2 regions of the Marinilactibacillus sp. Marseille-P9653 genome follow, and region 2 is predicted to be linked to the other one. Evidence: a T-box and tRNA genes for the amino acid it is inferred to sense, from the RefSeq annotation. Region 2 holds a T-box; the other holds one or more tRNA genes.
The links. A T-box is a leader RNA that pairs with one kind of tRNA and senses whether it is charged. The one in region 2 lies ahead of cysS (cysteine--tRNA ligase), so its partner is inferred to be a tRNA-Cys.
Positions count from the first base shown of each region.

Region 1 (9,727 bases), on a different contig from region 2:
GCGGAATCAAAAAATGGTATTAGATAAAAAAAAAGAACTGCACGGCAACGTCCTGCTTTCACAAGGGGAAACCCCTCACTATCCTCGGCGCTGGGAAGCTTAACGGCTGTGTTCGGAATGGGAACAGGTGGATCCTTCCCGCCATCATTACCGCACAATGACTCTTTTTCTTTTTATAAGAGAACGTTGTTCTCTGAAAACTAGATAGTTGAATGCTTGCAAACATGTTTTGACGCAACACCCTCATACTCTTAACCCCGTTTTGTGGTTAAGTCCTCGATCGATTAGTACTGGTCCGCTCCATACATCACTGTACTTCCACTTCCAGCCTATCTACCTGATCATCTTTCAGGGATCTTACTTCCTTAAAGGAATGGGAAATCTCATCTTGAAGGGGGCTTCACGCTTAGATGCTTTCAGCGTTTATCCCGTCCACACATAGCTACCCAGCGATGCCTTTGGCAAGACAACTGGTACACCAGCGGTGTGTCCATCCCGGTCCTCTCGTACTAAGGATAGCTCTTCTCAAATTTCCAACGCCCGCGACGGATAGGGACCGAACTGTCTCACGACGTTCTGAACCCAGCTCGCGTGCCGCTTTAATGGGCGAACAGCCCAACCCTTGGGACCGACTACAGCCCCAGGATGCGACGAGCCGACATCGAGGTGCCAAACCTCCCCGTCGATGTGAACTCTTGGGGGAGATAAGCCTGTTATCCCCAGGGTAGCTTTTATCCGTTGAGCGATGGCCCTTCCATACGGAACCACCGGATCACTAAGCCCGACTTTCGTCCCTGCTCGACTTGTAGGTCTCGCAGTCAAGCTCCCTTTTGCCTTTACACTCTGCGAATGATTTCCAACCATTCTGAGGGAACCTTTGGGCGCCTCCGTTACTCTTTAGGAGGCGACCGCCCCAGTCAAACTGCCCATCTGACACTGTCTCCCAACCGGATTACGGTTGCGGGTTAGAGTGGCCATACAGCGAGGGTAGTATCCCACCATTGCCTCCACCAAAACTGGCGTTCTGGCTTCATTGGCTCCTACCTATCCTGTACAAGCTGTACAGACACTCAATATCAAACTACAGTAAAGCTCCATGGGGTCTTTCCGTCCTGTCGCGGGTAACCTGCATCTTCACAGGTACTATAATTTCACCGAGTCTCTCGTTGAGACAGTGCCCAAATCGTTACACCTTTCGTGCGGGTCGGAACTTACCCGACAAGGAATTTCGCTACCTTAGGACCGTTATAGTTACGGCCGCCGTTTACTGGGGCTTCAATTCAAAGCTTCGCCGAAGCTAACCTTTCCTCTTAACCTTCCAGCACCGGGCAGGTGTCAGCCCCTATACATCTTCTTTCGAATTAGCAGAGACCTGTGTTTTTGGTAAACAGTCGCTTGGGCCTATTCACTGCGGCTGACCAGATGGTCAGCACCCCTTCTCCCGAAGTTACGGGGTCATTTTGCCGAGTTCCTTAACGAGAGTTCTCTCGATCACCTTAGGATTCTCTCCTCGACTACCTGTGTCGGTTTGCGGTACGGGCAGCCTACTTCTAACTAGAAGCTTTTCTTGACAGTGTGACATCAGATACTTCGGTACTATAATTTCCCTCCCCATCACAACTTGTCCGTATAGATATAAGCATTTGACTCATATCAAGACTTATTGCTTGGGCGCGCATATCCAACAGCGCGCTTATCTTAGCCTTCTGCGTCCCTCCATTGTTCAAACAAAGCAGACTGGTACAGGAATCTCTACCTGTTGTCCATCGCCTACGCCTATCGGCCTCGGCTTAGGTCCCGACTAACCCTGGGAGGACGAGCCTTCCCCAGGAAACCTTAGTCATTCGGTGCACGGGATTCTCACCCGTGTTTCGCTACTCATACCGGCATTCTCACTTCTAAGCGCTCCACAAGTCCTCACGATCTTGCTTCAATGCCCTTAGAACGCTCTCCTACCATAGAACCATAAGGTTCTATCCGTGGTTTCGGTATCTTGTTTAGCCCCGGTAAATTTTCGGCGCAGGACCACTCGACTAGTGAGCTATTACGCACTCTTTAAATGATGGCTGCTTCTAAGCCAACATCCTAGTTGTCTGAGCAGTCCCACATCCTTTTCCACTTAACAAGAATTTTGGGACCTTAACCGACGGTCTGGGCTGTTTCCCTTTCCACTACGGATCTTATCACTCGCAGTGTGACTCCCGGATCTACATACAGTGGCATTCGGAGTTTATCAGGATTCGGTAACCCGATAAGGGCCCCTAGTCCAAACAGTCGCTCTACCTCCACGATGCACTATCCGAGGCTAGCCCTAAAGCTATTTCGGAGAGAACCAGCTATCTCCAAGTTCGATTGGAATTTCTCCGCTACCCACACCTCATCCCCGCACTTTTCAACGTACGTGGGTTCGGGCCTCCAGTGCATTTCACTGCACCTTCACCCTGGACATGGGTAGGTCACTTGGTTTCGGGTCGACGACGGCATACTAAACGCCCTATTCAGACTCGCTTTCGCTGCGGCTCCACCTCTTCGGCTTAACCTTGCATGACATCGTCACTCGCCGGTCCATTCTACAAAAGGTACGCCATCACCCGTAAAAGGGCTTTGACTACTTGTAAGCACACGGTTTCAGGTGCTGTTTCACTCCCCTTCCGGGGTTCTTTTCACCTTTCCCTCACGGTACTGGTTCACTATCGGTCACTAGGAAGTATTTAGGCTTGGGAGATGGTCCTCCCGGATTCCGACGGAATTTCTCGTGTTCCGCCGTACTCAGGATACCAGCTAGGTAAGATCAGATGTCGTATACGGGGCTTTCACCCTGTCTCGCGAACCATTCCAGGTTCTTCTACTATCTTTACTCGTCCATATCGCCGGTCCTACAACCCCAAAGAGCAAGCTCTTTGGTTTGGCCTCTTCCCGTTTCGCTCGCCGCTACTCAGGGAATCGCATTTGCTTTCTCTTCCTGCAGGTACTTAGATGTTTCAGTTCCCCACGTCTACCTTCTTCTCAGCTATGTATTCACTGAAAAGATATCACCCTATGACTGGTGATGGGTTCCCCCATTCGGAAATCTTTGGATCAAAGCTCACTTACAGCTCCCCAAAGCATATCGGTGTTCGTCCCGTCCTTCGTCGGCTCCTAGTGCCAAGGCATCCACCGTGCGCCCTTGTTCACTTAACCTTGCGGTTAAGAGTATGATATTAATTAGCGATGAGAGTTCTATTCAAGGAACAAAACTTTCTCAATTTGTTAATCTCGGTGTTGTTTCTTAACATGTTTGTTATTAATTCAACTATCCAGTTTTCAAAGAACAAAGTATAGAAGGAATAAATCCTTCAAAACTAAACAAAGTAAAGTAACCTGTGCAAGGTTCCGTTTGCCCTTAAGGCAATATCCTTAGAAAGGAGGTGATCCAGCCGCACCTTCCGATACGGCTACCTTGTTACGACTTCACCCCAATCATCCATCCCACCTTCGGCGGCTGGCTCCCCTAAGGGTTACCCTACCGACTTCGGGTGTTACGGACTTTCGTGGTGTGACGGGCGGTGTGTACAAGACCCGGGAACGTATTCACCGCGGCGTTCTGATCCGCGATTACTAGCGATTCCAGCTTCATGCAGGCGAGTTGCAGCCTACAATCCGAACTGAGAATGGCTTTAAGAGATTAGCTCAACCTTGCGGTCTGGCGACTCGTTGTACCATCCATTGTAGCACGTGTGTAGCCCAAGTCATAAGGGGCATGATGATTTGACGTCATCCCCGCCTTCCTCCGGTTTATCACCGGCAGTCTCGCTAGAGTGCCCAACTGAATGCTGGCAACTAACAATAGGGGTTGCGCTCGTTACGGGACTTAACCCAACATCTCACGACACGAGCTGACGACAACCATGCACCACCTGTCACTCTGTCCCCGAAGGGAAAGCTCTATCTCTAGAGTGTTCAGAGGATGTCAAGACTTGGTAAGGTTCTTCGCGTTGCTTCGAATTAAACCACATGCTCCACCGCTTGTGCGGGTCCCCGTCAATTCCTTTGAGTTTCAGCCTTGCGGCCGTACTCCCCAGGCGGAGTGCTTAATGCGTTAGCTCCAGCACTGAAGGGCGGAAACACTCCAACACTTAGCACTCATCGTTTACGGCGTGGACTACCAGGGTATCTAATCCTGTTCGCTCCCCACGCTTTCGAGCCTCAGCGTCAATTACAGACCAGAAAGTCGCCTTCGCCACTGGTGTTCCTCCATATATCTACGCATTTCACCGCTACACATGGAATTCCACTTTCCTCTTCTGCATTCAAGTCTTCCAGTTTCCAATGACATTCCACGGTTGAGCCGTGGGCTTTCACATCAGACTTAAAAGACCGCCTGCGCTCGCTTTACGCCCAATAAATCCGGACAACGCTTGTCACCTACGTATTACCGCGGCTGCTGGCACGTAGTTAGCCGTGACTTTCTGGTTAGATACCGTCAAGGTCGGGGCAGTTACTACCCGACTTATTCTTCTCTAACAACAGAGCTTTACGATCCGAAGACCTTCTTCACTCACGCGGTATTGCTCCATCAGGTTTTCACCCATTGTGGAAGATTCCCTACTGCTGCCTCCCGTAGGAGTCTGGGCCGTGTCTCAGTCCCAGTGTGGCCGATCACCCTCTCAGGTCGGCTACGTATCAAAGCCTTGGTAAGCCATTACCTTACCAACTAGCTAATACGCCGCGGGTCCATCCATAAGTGGCAGCCGAAGCCACCTTTCATCTAAGAGACAGGCGTCTCAAAGACCTATGCGGTATTAGCATCCGTTTCCGAATGTTATCCCCCTCTTATGGGCAGGTTACCCACGTGTTACTCACCCGTTCGCCACTAATCCATTCTCTGCAAGCAGAGAATTTCATCGTTCGACTTGCATGTATTAGGCATACCGCCAGCGTTCGTCCTGAGCCAGGATCAAACTCTCGTTTTAAGTGTTTGACTTGCTCATTGATTAAAAATTGTGAATGAACCTTGTTCATTCGTTTAGTTGTCTTGATTCATAAATGAATCGAAGACCCCTGCACATTTGGTTGTTTTTACTTTGTTCAGTTTTCAAAGATCTACTCTTTATTGTTTCGTGTTATGTCGTTGCCGCTTTAACAGCAACTCATATATCATACCATGTTGTTGTTTTGATGTCAACAACTTTTTTAAAAGTTGTTTTTGATCAAGTTACTCGATCAAGTTGATATCTTTAACAGCAACCTATATATCATATCACGCTGCTACATTAGTGTCAACAGCTTTTTGAAAAAGTATTTGCTTTTTCAATACCGGCGGCCGGAGTCGAACCGGCACGCCCTAACGGGCACTGGATTTTGAGTCCAGCGCGTCTACCAATTCCGCCACGCCGGCCTGTTAAGTCTATTTAACTGTCAGACAAGGCGGTAACCGGATTTGAACCGGTGATGAAGGTTTTGCAGACCTCTGCCTTACCACTTGGCTATACCGCCATACAATTTATTCATTTGGTATGAAACTGGGCTACCAGGATTCGAACCTGGGGAATGACGGGATCAAAACCCGCTGCCTTACCGCTTGGCTATAGCCCAAAAATCAAAGGGCGACTGATGGGGATCGAACCCACGAATGCCGAGACCACAACCCGGTGCGTTAACCACTTCGCCACAATCGCCATAATATTTAATTGAACCACAGGGGTAGTAGGAATCGAACCCACATTGATGGTTTTGGAGACCATAGTTCTACCGTTAAACTATACCCCTAAAAATGGAGGGAGTAGGATTCGAACCTACGAACCCGAAGGAGCGGATTTACAGTCCGCCGCGTTTAGCCACTTCGCTATCCCTCCAATGGCGCAGGACAGAGTCGAACTGCCGACACACGGAGCTTCAATCCGTTGCTCTACCAACTGAGCTACTGCGCCTTGGAAAATGTTACTACGGTCCCGACGGGATTCGAACCCGCGATCTCCTGCGTGACAGGCAGGCGTGATAACCGCTACACTACGGGACCATATAATTATTCAATTTTGAATTGCGGGGACAGGACTCGAACCTGCGACCTCCGGGTTATGAGCCCGACGAGCTGCCAACTGCTCTACCCCGCGATCATTTAAAAGGAGGATGTGGGATTCGAACCCACGCGCGTTTTTACACACCTGACGGTTTTCAAGACCGTTCCCTTAAGCCGGACTTGGGTAATCCTCCAGTAAATCTATAGTAGCAGTCTCCTGCTAATGACCCCTACGGGATTCGAACCCGTGTTACCGCCGTGAAAGGGCGGTGTCTTAACCGCTTGACCAAGGGGCCGGTTAAGTGACTTTATTAATATGAAACAATGGGCCTAAGTGGACTCGAACCACCGACCTCACGCTTATCAGGCGTGCGCTCTAACCAGCTGAGCTATAGGCCCCAAACAAAAAGCGGGTGACGAGAATCGAACTCGCGACGACAGCTTGGAAGGCTGTGGTTTTACCACTAAACTACACCCGCATAAAGTTGAACGGTCCCGACGGGATTCGAACCCGCGATCTCCTGCGTGACAGGCAGGCGTGATAACCGCTACACTACGGGACCAAGTTAATTTTGTTTGGATTGCGGGGACAGGACTCGAACCTGTGACCTCCGGGTTATGAGCCCGACGAGCTGCCAACTGCTCTACCCCGCGATAATATCGAACGATTGAAAATGGACCTTGCAGGATTCGAACCTGCGACCGGACGGTTATGAGCCGTCTGCTCTAACCAACTGAGCTAAAGGTCCAATTTTCTGAAAAACAATGATAGCGGCGGAGGGAGTCGAACCCACGACCTCACGGGTATGAACCGTACGCTCTAGCCAGCTGAGCTACACCGCCATTATAAAATGGCTCTTTTAGAAAAATCGGGAAGACAGGATTCGAACCTGCGACCCCTTGGTCCCAAACCAAGTGCTCTACCAAGCTGAGCTACTTCCCGTACTTTACTTTTTCCTTTCGGAAATGCACCCTAGAGGAGTCGAACCTCTAACCGCCTGATTCGTAGTCAGGTACTCTATCCAATTGAGCTAAGGGTGCGAGTATTTCAAATGCCGAGGGCCGGAATCGAACCGGCACGGTGAAAACTCACCGCAGGATTTTAAGTCCTGTGCGTCTACCAGTTCCGCCACCCCGGCAATTACTGTTAAGACTAAGTAAATATTCATTCGCTTTATCTATAACCAAGCGAAAGACGGGATTCGAACCCGCGACCCCCACCTTGGCAAGGTGATGTTCTACCACTGAACTACTTTCGCTGAAATGCCGGCTAAAGGATTTGAACCCTCGACCTACTGATTACAAATCAGTTGCTCTACCAACTGAGCTAAGCCGGCTTGAATCTTTTAAATGAACTATGCGGATGGAGGGACTTGAACCCCCACGCCGTGAAGCGCTAGATCCTAAATCTAGTGCGTCTGCCAATTCCGCCACATCCGCGCTGTTCTATTTAGCTTGCACATCACTATGCAATGAGCCGTGCAGGGTTCGAACCTGCGACCCTCTGATTAAAAGTCAGATGCTCTACCGACTGAGCTAACGGCTCCGAAAAAATTATGGAGGTTAACGGGCTCGAACCGCTGACCCTCTGCTTGTAAGGCAGATGCTCTCCCAACTGAGCTAAACCTCCAATAATACAATCAAACGATTGCTGCATAACGACGTCCTGCTTTCACAAGGAGAAACCCCTCACTATCCTCGGCGCTGAGAAGCTTAACTTCTGTGTTCGAAATGGAAACAGGTGGATCCTTCTCGCCATAACCGCTATACAGTTTTCGTGCTGGCGCTAAAAGAAATAATCAATTAGCAGCAACTCTTATATAATACAATGGGATTATATCTTTGTCAATCATTTTAATAAAAAAATAAAAGAAAAATGCCGGAACAAGCTTTCCGACATTTCCCTTTTATTGGAACAATACCTAGAAAAAGCTTATTTGTCCCAGTTTTGATCAATAAAATCGACTCTTCCTGAACCTTTACTATATCTCTTATAGTGCGCTGATTCTTTTTTGTAAAAGTCTTGATGATAGTCTTCCGCTTCATAAAACGGTTGAGCTGGTTCAATTGTCGTTACGATAGGACGATCGAAGCGACCACTTTCATTTAATGCTTTTTTTGAAGCCTCTGCCGTTTCTCTTTGTTCATCGTTGTTATAGAATATAACGGGTCTATAAGAATCTCCACGGTCAGCAAATTGTCCACCTGCATCTGTAGGGTCGGTTTGTTGCCAGTAAATTTCTACTAACTCTTCATATGAAATCTTTGAAGGATCATATTTGATTTCAACAGCTTCGGTATGACCTGTTGTTCCTGAAGTCACCTGTCTGTAAGTTGGATTTTCTACAGTGCCACCAGTATATCCTGAAGTTACTTTTTCTATTCCTGGCAAACTATCGAATGGTTTCACCATACACCAGAAACAACCTCCTGCAAATATCGCTGTTTCAAAATTTTTCTCAGACATAATTTCCCTCCTAATCGATTGGGTACAACTCATTATATCACCAATTCAATCCACCCTTTAATCGAAACAACTTATAAACTCTTTTACCTGATTTCTGTTATACCACCCATATAAGGAACAAGGACTTCCGGCACCTTAACTGAACCGTCTTCTTGCTGGTAATTTTCTAGAATAGCTGCAACGGTTCTTCCAATAGCTAGTCCTGAACCATTTAATGTATGAACATAATCTATTTTGCCGTCTTCTTCTTTTCTATAACGGATTTTTGCTCTTCTGGCCTGGAAAGCTTCCGTATTTGAACAAGAACTAATTTCTCTATAGGTGTCTTGTGCTGGAATCCATACTTCAAGGTCATATGTTTTAGCTGCAGCAAATCCTGTATCCCCAGTAGATAGAAGTACAACTCTATATGGAAGATTCAGTTTCTGAAGGATTGCTTCAGCATTTGCCGTCATTTTCTCTAATTCTTCATAAGAGTCTTCTGGTTTTGCAAATTTGATCATTTCAACTTTATTGAATTGGTGTAATCTGATTAGACCTCTAGTGTCTCTTCCGGCACTCCCTGCTTCAGAACGGAATGATGGAGATAAAGCAGTGAAGTACTTCGGTAGATCTGCCTCTTCTAGAATTTCGTCTCTGTAGTAATTTGTCAGTGGTACTTCAGCTGTCGGAATTAGCGTTAAAGCTGTATCTTTGATTTGGAAGACATCTTCTTTGAATTTCGGGAACTGACCGGTTCCATAGAGAGATTCTTCGTTCACCAGATATGGTGGAATCATTTCATAGTAGCCGTGTTCTTCAGTATGCACATCTAACATAAAGTTATAAAGTGCTCTTTCTAATCTCGCTCCTAGGCCTTTGTAATACAAGAAACGACTTTTAGCAACTTTAGCGCCTCTTTCAAAATCTAGAATATCTAGATCTGTTCCAATTTCCCAGTGTGGTTTCATCTCAAACGCAGGTGTTTCATTGATTTCTCCCCAACGACGAATCTCTTGATTCGACTCTTCATCAGCTCCTACTGGCAAAGAATCATGTGGCAAGTTTGGTAAGCCAGCAGCAATTCCGTGAAATTGTACTTCGATTTCTTCTAAATCTTTGTCGATCTGTTTGATCTCAGCGCCTACTTTTTGCATAGAAGCAATGGCATCATCTGCATTTTCTTTATTTCTTTTTTTATTGGCAATTTCGTCAGACACATCGTTTCTAGTTTTCTTTAACTGTTCAGACTTTTGAATATAGTCTCTTCTCTTCTCATCCAA
Region 1 covers NZ_CAKAKH010000001.1:2,364-12,090, forward strand. The annotation lists tRNA gene LG377_RS00010 (tRNA-Asn) at 1-5, opposite strand, end outside; rRNA gene rrf (5S ribosomal RNA) at 40-155, opposite strand; rRNA gene LG377_RS00020 (23S ribosomal RNA) at 265-3,180, opposite strand; rRNA gene LG377_RS00025 (16S ribosomal RNA) at 3,401-4,952, opposite strand; tRNA gene LG377_RS00030 (tRNA-Leu) at 5,294-5,377, opposite strand; tRNA gene LG377_RS00035 (tRNA-Cys) at 5,405-5,475, opposite strand; tRNA gene LG377_RS00040 (tRNA-Gln) at 5,502-5,574, opposite strand; tRNA gene LG377_RS00045 (tRNA-His) at 5,585-5,657, opposite strand; tRNA gene LG377_RS00050 (tRNA-Trp) at 5,678-5,748, opposite strand; tRNA gene LG377_RS00055 (tRNA-Tyr) at 5,754-5,834, opposite strand; tRNA gene LG377_RS00060 (tRNA-Phe) at 5,837-5,909, opposite strand; tRNA gene LG377_RS00065 (tRNA-Asp) at 5,926-5,998, opposite strand; tRNA gene LG377_RS00070 (tRNA-Met) at 6,020-6,092, opposite strand; tRNA gene LG377_RS00075 (tRNA-Ser) at 6,103-6,192, opposite strand; tRNA gene LG377_RS00080 (tRNA-Glu) at 6,223-6,294, opposite strand; tRNA gene LG377_RS00085 (tRNA-Ile) at 6,324-6,397, opposite strand; tRNA gene LG377_RS00090 (tRNA-Gly) at 6,407-6,477, opposite strand; tRNA gene LG377_RS00095 (tRNA-Asp) at 6,489-6,561, opposite strand; tRNA gene LG377_RS00100 (tRNA-Met) at 6,580-6,652, opposite strand; tRNA gene LG377_RS00105 (tRNA-Ile) at 6,674-6,747, opposite strand; tRNA gene LG377_RS00110 (tRNA-Met) at 6,768-6,841, opposite strand; tRNA gene LG377_RS00115 (tRNA-Pro) at 6,868-6,941, opposite strand; tRNA gene LG377_RS00120 (tRNA-Arg) at 6,966-7,039, opposite strand; tRNA gene LG377_RS00125 (tRNA-Leu) at 7,052-7,137, opposite strand; tRNA gene LG377_RS00130 (tRNA-Gly) at 7,186-7,257, opposite strand; tRNA gene LG377_RS00135 (tRNA-Thr) at 7,263-7,335, opposite strand; tRNA gene LG377_RS00140 (tRNA-Leu) at 7,357-7,438, opposite strand; tRNA gene LG377_RS00145 (tRNA-Lys) at 7,472-7,544, opposite strand; tRNA gene LG377_RS00150 (tRNA-Val) at 7,556-7,628, opposite strand; rRNA gene rrf (5S ribosomal RNA) at 7,652-7,767, opposite strand; gene msrA (peptide-methionine (S)-S-oxide reductase MsrA) at 7,932-8,465, opposite strand; gene serS (serine--tRNA ligase) at 8,549-9,727, opposite strand, start outside.
Region 1: it encodes a tRNA-Cys, which carries the amino acid that the T-box ahead of cysS (cysteine--tRNA ligase) is inferred to sense. The anticodon was not compared.

Region 2 (9,727 bases):
AGTCATTCAACTTTTTTAAATCAAATTCAGTAAAAAAGTAATGATCGAATCTATTCCAAAAAAGAAAACGCTGAAAAATGCTACAACTCCAAATACAGTTAACGTATTTTTTCGCATTTCTTTGTTCGTCGGCCAAGTGGTTTCTTGTAATTCATATTTTACTTCTCCGAAAAACTTCTTGATTTTGCCCATCGGTGTCATCCTCCCATACTATTTGATTCATTTGATCTGTTAAAGGTTATTTAGTTTCTCTGTGTAATGTGTGTTTTGAACAGTAACTACAGTACTTTTTAACTTCTAGTCGTTCTGTTCGAACTTTTGATCCGCCATTTTTAGAGTAGTTTCTTGAACCACATTCTGTACAGGCTAGGACGATTTTCTTTTGCATATTTTTCTGTTCCTCGTTTCTTTTTTCCCACGGTTGCTTTAAAACGCAACTTCACTGCGTACCAATCTAAATAATACTGTTTATCAATAAGTTAGTCAACTACTACTTTAGACTCTATGGCTTCTTTTTCTTAGATAGGGCGTTTGATTTTATGTATATCTGCTTTAGTTGTGTCTAAAAGCAGACGTTTATGTATACGAACATATCAAGTTTGTTTTAATTTATATTTTTTTATAGAAGAAGCTTCTAATCTATGGCACAATAACCTTACATAAAAGCTTATTAGAAGGACGTTTTTTTATGACTAAAACTCAAAAACTCATTTATATATCTTTACTTTCTGCTCAAGCGGTTATTCTAGGGCTTATAGAGCGAAGTATTCCCTTTCCTTTTGCATTCGCTCCAGGCGCTAAACTTGGCATAGCCAATCTGATTACTATCGTTGCAATCTATACTCTTCCTTTTAAAGATAGTATGAAGGTTGTGGGCATGCGTTTGTTGATGACAACCTTGTTAGGTGGCACGATTTCCACACTCCTCTACAGTACAGCTGGAGCTGTCCTTAGCTTTTTAGGGATGGTCTTTGTCAAAATGACTGGTGGTAAAAAAGTCAGCATCATTGGAGTAAGTGCTACTGGTGGTATTTTACATAATTTAGGTCAACTATTTGTTGCTAGTTTTATCGCTCAAACATGGACGGTTCTTCTGTACCTGCCTGTACTATCTTTTATGGGCATCTTATCTGGAATTGCCATTGGAATCTCGGCAAATTTCTTAATGGATAAAACGTCTATTGTTCGTCGTTTTCGCCGTCAGTATGAGGAATGACCGCTTAAAACAATCATCTACTTTTTTCAAGTGAGCGATTTTTTTTAAAACAATTCTTTGTATTTCTGACTGCATCTGTGTTTTGCATTCATCGCTTTTTCTCTTGAACACCGCAGACTAGTTGCAATTTCATCATAACTATATCCACTCATGTAAAGAATGCTGACGATTTTCTCAAATCCAGATAAAGCTTCCTGGTACTCCGCCATAGACTCTTGCATGAGAATCCACTCTGATGGAGATAATGATTTAGCTGTACCCATCACTTGGTTGCCCTTTTGCTCAACAATCCCATCTAGTGATAGAGCCTCTTTATTAGATTTTCTCTTCAAGGCGTTATTCCATCTGCTCAGTCGATTAAAATGATTATCCAAACATAATGAGACGTATTGGCTAAAACTCATACCACGGTCTCTTTCATATTTTCTTGTTGCTTCTACAAAACATTCGCAAGCTTCTTGCCATAAATCATCTTGGTCATATCCTCTAATAAATCTCTTTCTGATTGATCTGTAAAAGAGGGGTTTACATCTTTCGAACAATTCACTGAACCGACTTTCGTCGACGTGTTGTACCATAAAAATCAACGTCTCATTGATATGCTCCTCTGGTTTGATTCTCCTCCTACGTAACTGTCCGTTTTGCTGATCCAGCATTGTCTTAATACCCCTTTCTGTAATGGAACGATCACATTAGATGAGAAACGTTCTTATACAATATTATATTGCCATAACTCTTCTATTTTTAACGAAGATTTTTTCTGTTTTTTAATCTTTTTTTACTTAATTCACGTATCCTTAAATACAACGAATTAGGAAATTCTGAACATCGTTGTTTTGATCCGTTTTCATGAATATTTTCCAAAAAAAAGAAGCCTTTTTAAAAGACTTCTTTTTCACATTTTATTCACATTCACAAAGAATCTTTTGGGTGTTCACTTTGAATCAGTTTTTGATAAAACTCTTTAAGTCTTTTCTCATCTTCTTCTTTCAGAGGGGAGTTACGCCGATACTGCTGCATTTTGTATAAGGTCGCATCTAAAGCAATATTCTTTTTGACTCGGTTCAACTCTTTGTATAATTCAATAGCTGATTTTCTAGCTGCACCTTTTTGGAAAACAATCCATTGCTCCGCAAGATCAGAAGTAGCTACGGATACGTTCGTAATCAATAAGTTCTCTTCTCCAACGGCTCTTTCGATATAGCTATCCGCGGTCTCGCCTTCACTTGTAAAAATGACAACGACATCGTACTTATCGTACCTTTGCTGAATCCCAGGAACGAGCTGAGCATCAAATATGATTCTGACTTCTATCTCCTGATACTTTGCATAGTTACTTAGTTCATGAAGTAGTTGATCTCTTGCATCTGCCATTTTATCGATTCTTTTAAGCTTTACCAACTCTGGCCAGGCTCCGATCATGTTATACCCATCTACATAAAGCAGTTCTTTTTTCATCGCGCGCCTCCCTTCCTCTGATTTAACTTTTTTATAAGGCGTTTCTTTTACGGAATACTTCGTACATTAATAAGCTGGAAGCCACACTTGCATTCAAACTCTGCACATGACCTGTCATAGGAATCGTTAGTGTTTCGTCTACTTTTTCTTTGACCAGACGAGACAACCCTTTCCCTTCATTCCCAATGACTAGTCCGATCGGCGCATCTACTTCCCAACGTCTATAATCCGTTCCGTCCATATCTGTTCCGAAAATCCACAATCCACGTTCTTTTAGTTCTTCAATGGTTTGAACAAGATTGGTTACGCGTACGACTGGGACATGTTCGATGGCTCCGGTTGCTGCTTTTGCAACAGTGGATGTTAAGCCGACTGCACGGCGTTTTGGAATAATAATCCCATGAACCCCTGCCGCATCTGCCGTTCTCATGATGGATCCTAAGTTATGTGGATCTTCGATTCCATCTAATAATACGAAAAACGGAACTTCGTCTTTTGCTTCTGCAGCCGCGAATAAGTCATCTATTTCAGCATAAGCGACTGGACTTGCTGCTACGAGAACGCCTTGATGATTCTCACCATCACTCAATAAATCTAATTTACTTTTCGGAACAAAACTCAACTGTATCTTACGCTTTTTAGCTTCTTCTTGAATGTCTTTTAGTTTACCACCTGATAAACCTTCTTGTAGAAATACTTTATTGATATCACGATTTGACTTAATGGTTTCTAGTGCCGGAATTCTGCCAATCACCATTTCGTCTTGGGCAATATCTTGCTCGATCACTTCTGGTTTTGATTCTGTCTTAGGTTGAATGCGGTTCTGCTTACGTTCACCAGATCCTTTTACTTTATTTCTATCAAACTTATTTCTGTCGGGTCTGTTCTTGTCAGATCTATTTCTATCTGGCCTTTTACCACCTTGTTTTTTAGGCAAGCGATTTCCTCCTTTCAAGACACCTTACTGAGCGAGTGCCTTGTCGACTTTCTGTATACATACTTCTATTAATTCGTGTAATCTGTCTTCTTGTTTTGTCAGATACAAATATCCCATCACGGCTTCAAATCCAGAAGACTTATTATAGGTTGATCCATCTGTATTTTTGGCTTTGGAATAACTTTTTGCGTTACGCCCTCTTTTGTAAAAATCCATTTCAACTTCATTCAAACGATCTTCTTCGATCAGTTCTTCAATCAACCAAGCTTGTGCTTTGGCCGATACATAATTCGTTGCCAAGCGGTGCAATTGATTAGGTTTCGTCTGGCCATTTGTCAGCAAATGCTCTCTTATCGACTGTTCATACGCAGCATCTCCCATGTATGCAAGCGCCAGTCCGTTCAGCAACTCCGCGTCCTTCGCCTTCATTAGGATTCCTTCCTTTTCCAGCGAATTCCTTGCGGTGTATCTTCCAGTAAAATGCCTTTTTCTTGTAGCAAGTCTCTGATTTCATCTGCTCTAGCAAAATTTTTATCTTTTCTAGACTGATTTCTTTCTTCAATCAACTCTTCAACTTCTTTATCTAGAAGTTCTGTATCAATCACTAAGTCTAATTGTATCCCAAATATAGCTAGAATTTCTTCTAGATGCTTCATAGCAAATGCCAAAACTTTTTTAGATACTTGCTTTTGTTCAAGATAGACATTTAAGTTTCTGATCATTTCATAGACATCTGTGATACCATTTTGTGCTTGAAAATCGTCATCCATATGTTTTTCAAACTGTTGAATCAGGTCTTTCCATTTTTGGATCTGACTTGCATCATCCTCTAAAGCATCTTCTGCTTGTTCAATACGGTGACTGGCATTCGCATAAGCTGTTTGAATTCTTGTTAAATTAGATTTTGCTTCATGAATCGTCTCATCTGTATAGTTGATTGGATGACGGTAGTGTACGGTAGATAAGAAAAATCTCAGCACTTGTGGATCATGAATCTTTTTAAGATCATGCACTAAAACAAAGTTACCAAGCGATTTACTCATTTTTTCTTCGTTCATCGTCACGAAACCATTGTGTAACCAATACTTTGCGAAAGGTTCTCCAGTTTTCGCTTCTGATTGCGCAATTTCGTTTTCGTGATGCGGGAATGTCAGATCTTGTCCACCTGCGTGAATATCAATTGTATCCCCAAGGTATTTCGTAGCCATGACTGAACATTCAATATGCCAACCCGGACGACCTTCTCCCCATGGAGATGTCCAACTAATTTCTTCCCTTTTAGCTGACTTCCATAGCGCAAAATCAAGGGGATCATCTTTTTTCATGTTTTCTGATTCTTCTAATCTGTTGCTGGCACCTAATTCTAAGTCATCTACTGATATACCGCTCAGTTTTCCGTATCCTTCAAACTTTCTTGTCCGATAATAGACATCTCCTTCTTTTTGATAGGCAAAACCTTTTTCAATCAGCACTTCAATAAATTGAATGATTTCCTGGATATTATCCATTACTCTTGGTGCGTGTGTAGCTCTTTTCACATGTAATGCTTCTGTATCTTCATAGTACGCTTCAATAAAACGATCTGCTACTTCTGGAGCGGTCAGCTTAAGCTCTTCAGCAGCTTTTATGATTTTATCGTCAACATCTGTAAAGTTCGATACGTAATTAACCTCATATCCTCGGTATTCAAAGTATCTTCTAATCGTGTCGAAAGCAACCGTGCTTCTTGCATTTCCAATATGGATGTAGTTGTAGACAGTGGGTCCACAAACATACATGCTCACTTTATTTTCCTGAAGTGGCTCAAACCGTTCTTTCTGATTTGATAATGTATTATATAATTCAATCATCTATCTGGCTCCTCCCAACCTACTTGTTCTTTTTTCATTTCCAGTCTACCAAAAAACCACGCACTCAGCTTCTATAAAAGACGCCAAATACGTGGTTCCACTTTTTTTCAGAAAGACTCTTTGAAAAAGACCTTTCCCTTTCTATCTTTTAACGGAGATAAATCGAAATCATCTACTTAAATGAGCAGATTCGATGATTTAATTCAAAGAGGCACTTCATTTAAAAGTCCGCCACCTGTTCACATCTACTCAGGCTTTCTGAAGACTACTTTCAAACTACTTTTCTTATCTTGATTTTTGGCTGTATTTATTCTGATAGTAAGCTTTTTGCTTTTTCAACGTGTTCAATAGAACGGTCTCTTCCAAGCAGTTCAATCGCATCGTTCAATTGAGGCCCATGTTGTTGTCCTGTTGCTGCAACACGAATGGGCATAAATAAGTTCTTACCTTTTATACCGGTTTCTTTCTGAACAGCTTTGATTGCTTTTTTGATCTCATCTGCTTCGAACGGTTCAACCTCTTTTAATTGGTTAACGAAAGATTCAAGAACTTGAGAAACTCCCTCACCTTGCAAGACTTCTTTCGACGCTTCATCCCACTCAATATCTTCTTCAAAGAATAGCGTAGCAAGTTGAGTGATCTCAGCTGCATAACTCATTTGTTCGTGATATAAGCCAATGAGTTTCTTAACCCACTCGCTTTTTTCTGGTGTTGGGTTCTCTTCAAGATAACCTGCTTTAACTAGATGAGGAACAGCTTTAAGTGTCACTTCATCCAAGTCTTCTTGTTTGAAATACTGATTACTGATCCATTCCAATTTTTTGGAGTCAAAGGCAGCTGGAGAAGTTCCCAGGCGTTTGTGATCAAACATATCAATAAATTCTTGGCGTGAGAACAGTTCGTCTTCGCCCACAGGAGACCAGCCAAGCAATGTAATAAAGTTGAACAACGCTTCTGGTAAATATCCTAGATCGCGATACTGCTCAATAAACTGCAAGATCGTTTCATCACGTTTACTTAGTTTCTTACCTGTTTCACTGTTAATGATCAAAGTCATGTGGCCAAAAATAGGTGGCTCCCAACCAAACGCTTCGTAAACCATCATTTGTTTTGGCGTATTCGCAATGTGGTCATCTCCTCTTAACACATGAGAGATTTCCATATAGTGATCATCCACTGCAACCGCAAAGTTGTAAGTCGGCATACCGTCACGCTTACGAATGACCCAGTCTCCTCCAATTGAATCTGATTCGAATGTGATGTCGCCTTTTACCATATCATCGAATGTGTATGTGCTTCCTTTAGGAACACGTAGACGGACGACAGGTACGATCCCTTCATCCTCTTTGGCTTTTTGCTCACTTGGAGTAAGGTTGGCACATTTCCCACTATAATGAGGCATTTCTCCACGTGCACGTTGAGCTTCACGCTCTGCTTCCAGCTCCTCAGATGTACAATAACATTTGTAAGCATGGTTGCTCGCAAGTAACTGTTCAATCAGTGGATCATAAATATCTTTACGCTCAGATTGACGGTACGGTGCATAGGGGCCACCCACATCTGCACTTTCGTCCCAGTCGATTCCTAGCCACTTCAGGTTATCTAATTGGCTTTGTTCTCCATTTGTTACGTTTCTTTTGGTATCTGTATCTTCAATTCTGATGATCATTTCTCCGCCATGATGACGGGCAAATAAGTAATTAAATAATGCTGTACGCGCATTTCCTATATGCAAATGCCCTGTTGGACTTGGTGCATATCTTACACGAACTTTTTTATCCATATAGACTCTCCTTTTTAAAAGCTCTACTCGCTGTTCCTTCTTTAAAACTTAACATGATTAGATAAAAATTGCTACATTCAGAAGCTAAATCCCAGTATCTTTTCATCATTCAGGCTTCATCTACATTATTTTACTACAAATGCTTGAGTAATGCCTCCGCTATCAAAAAATCAGTCGCAGTTGTAATTTTCAAATTATGATCTTTACCTTCTAGCGCCTTTACCGGGTGATTAATTCTCTCAACCAGTTCGCCTTCTTCATTTCCAAGGTATTCGTCCTGTGCTGCTTGCTTGTAGGCACGAATCAACAATTCACTTTTATAAGCTTGCGGTGTTTGAACTTGCCAGATAACTGGGCGATGAAGCGTTTGATGAATTTCTCCATGTCGAATAACTTTGATTGTATCTTTAGCAGGGACGGCCAGCAGAACGGCTTCATCCACTTTTACAGCCTCAAACAACTGATCAATCATCTCTATATCGATAAATGGTCTGGCTGCATCATGGACAAAAACATATCCTTCTTCGGGAAACTGTAGTGCTGTTAATCCTTTTTCCACACTATACTGTCGCTGAGAACCACCTTGTACAAACGAAAGCTTTTCAGGCAACTGTCCATATAACTGTTCGATTTGTTTCTCTATTGCTGCTTGTTCTTCAGCTTGTATTACAAATAAGACGTGTTCACATCGATGATCTTTCAGAAAAAGGCTCAGCGAATAATCATAGATTGGACGCTGATTCAGTTCCACTACAATTTTATTTTCTGGACTTCCAAATCGTACTCCTGAGCCTGCACCTAGTAAGATGACTTCATAGGTTTCTCTCACTTTGTTTCTTTCCCATCATCGATTCCTTTTTGACTGTGTTCCATTTTCGCAAAAATCATTCGTCCGGCATTTGTCTGTAAGGCACTTGTAACCACAACAGTGACAGATTTATTCATATAATGTTGTCCTTCCTCTACTACGACCATCGTTCCATCGTCCAGATAAGCAACACCTTGACTTCTTTCGGTACCATTTTTGACGACCATAACGCGCATCGTTTCACCAGGTATGACAACCGGTTTTACGGCATTGGCAAGTTCATTAATATTTAATACAGGGACTTTTTGAAATTCTGCAACTTTATTTAAATTATAATCGTTGGTTACAACGACCCCATCCATCTTCTTAGCTAAGTGGACAAGCTTCATATCTACTTCATCTGATTCTGGTAAGGGACTATCATCCATTTGCACTTCAATCTTTTCTTCTTTTTGCAAAGCATTTAAAATATCGAGTCCTCTTCTTCCTCGGACTCTTTTCAGACTATCTGAAGAATCTGCAATGTACTGTAACTCTTGCAAAACGTGTTGTGAAATGACAAAGGTCCCTTCTAAAAACCCTGCTTTTGTAACATCAAGAATTCGACCATCTATAATGGTGCTTGTATCAAGGATTTTATATTTTCTAAAAGGATCGCCTTCTTTACGCTCCATTACACCATTGTCTTCTTGTTTCTGAACCCTAGTAAAGAGACGACGAATTTCTTCCCGTCTGGATGTAGCAAACTGGAAACCTATATAAGCAAAAAATACTGCCAGAATCAAAGGCAGAACATTACTAACAAAAATCATATTCAGCGCAGCGAGGGGAATACTAATTAATATAGCAAGAATAAGTCCAATAACTGCACCGACGCTTCCGAATATTACATAAGCAACACTTAATGTGCTGAAAAAACCTTCGATCTTTTTGATTGCACGTTCAATCGGTTTGATTACTTGGAAAGATAACAGATAAAAAATAGCTGCACCAAGAATCAACCCTACAATAGGATTTGCGATCCAAGCAGGTACCGACGGAATAAAATCCATAAGCTCTGGAAAGAAATTATAGCCTAGACTTCCTCCGACTAAAACGAGTGTCAATATAATCAAATTTGTAATCATCAAATCCTCCTTTCATCGTTAATTGAATGCTTTTTTTATGACTTCTGAAATGGTCGAGCATCCAATGAGTTCAATCCCTTTTGGGAAAGTCCATCCGTCTAAATTGTTTTTAGGAACAAAAATTCGTTTAAAGCCGAGTTTTGCGGCTTCATTAACACGTTGTTCAATCTTAGAGACTCTTCTGACCTCTCCAGTCAAGCCAATTTCACCGATAAAACAGTCCGTTGCTCGTGTTTCTTTTTCTTTATAACTAGAAGCGATACTAACTGCGATTGAAAGGTCAATCGCTGGTTCATCTAATTTCACACCACCAGCAGCTTTCAAATACGCATCTTGATTTTGCAAAAGCAAACCTGCTCTTTTTTCTAGAACAGCCATAATCAATGATACTCTGGAGTAATCCAGTCCACTAGCTGTTCGCTTGGCATTACCAAATACTGTAGGCGAGATCAGTGATTGAATCTCCACCAGTATAGGTCTGGTTCCTTCCATTGCAGCTACGACTGATGAACCCGTCGCCCCTGCCAATCGTTCTTCCAAGAACAGTT
Region 2 covers NZ_CAKAKH010000002.1:295,743-305,469, forward strand. The annotation lists gene secE (preprotein translocase subunit SecE) at 16-192, opposite strand; gene rpmG (50S ribosomal protein L33) at 239-388, opposite strand; gene LG377_RS11975 (Gx transporter family protein) at 689-1,216, shown strand; gene LG377_RS11980 (sigma-70 family RNA polymerase sigma factor) at 1,261-1,872, opposite strand; gene LG377_RS11985 (NYN domain-containing protein) at 2,129-2,674, opposite strand; gene rlmB (23S rRNA (guanosine(2251)-2'-O)-methyltransferase RlmB) at 2,706-3,431, opposite strand; gene LG377_RS11995 (Mini-ribonuclease 3) at 3,636-4,040, opposite strand; gene cysS (cysteine--tRNA ligase) at 4,040-5,461, opposite strand; T-box leader at 5,535-5,762, opposite strand; gene gltX (glutamate--tRNA ligase) at 5,769-7,244, opposite strand; gene ispD (2-C-methyl-D-erythritol 4-phosphate cytidylyltransferase) at 7,378-8,073, opposite strand; gene LG377_RS12015 (PIN/TRAM domain-containing protein) at 8,070-9,179, opposite strand; gene radA (DNA repair protein RadA) at 9,198-9,727, opposite strand, start outside.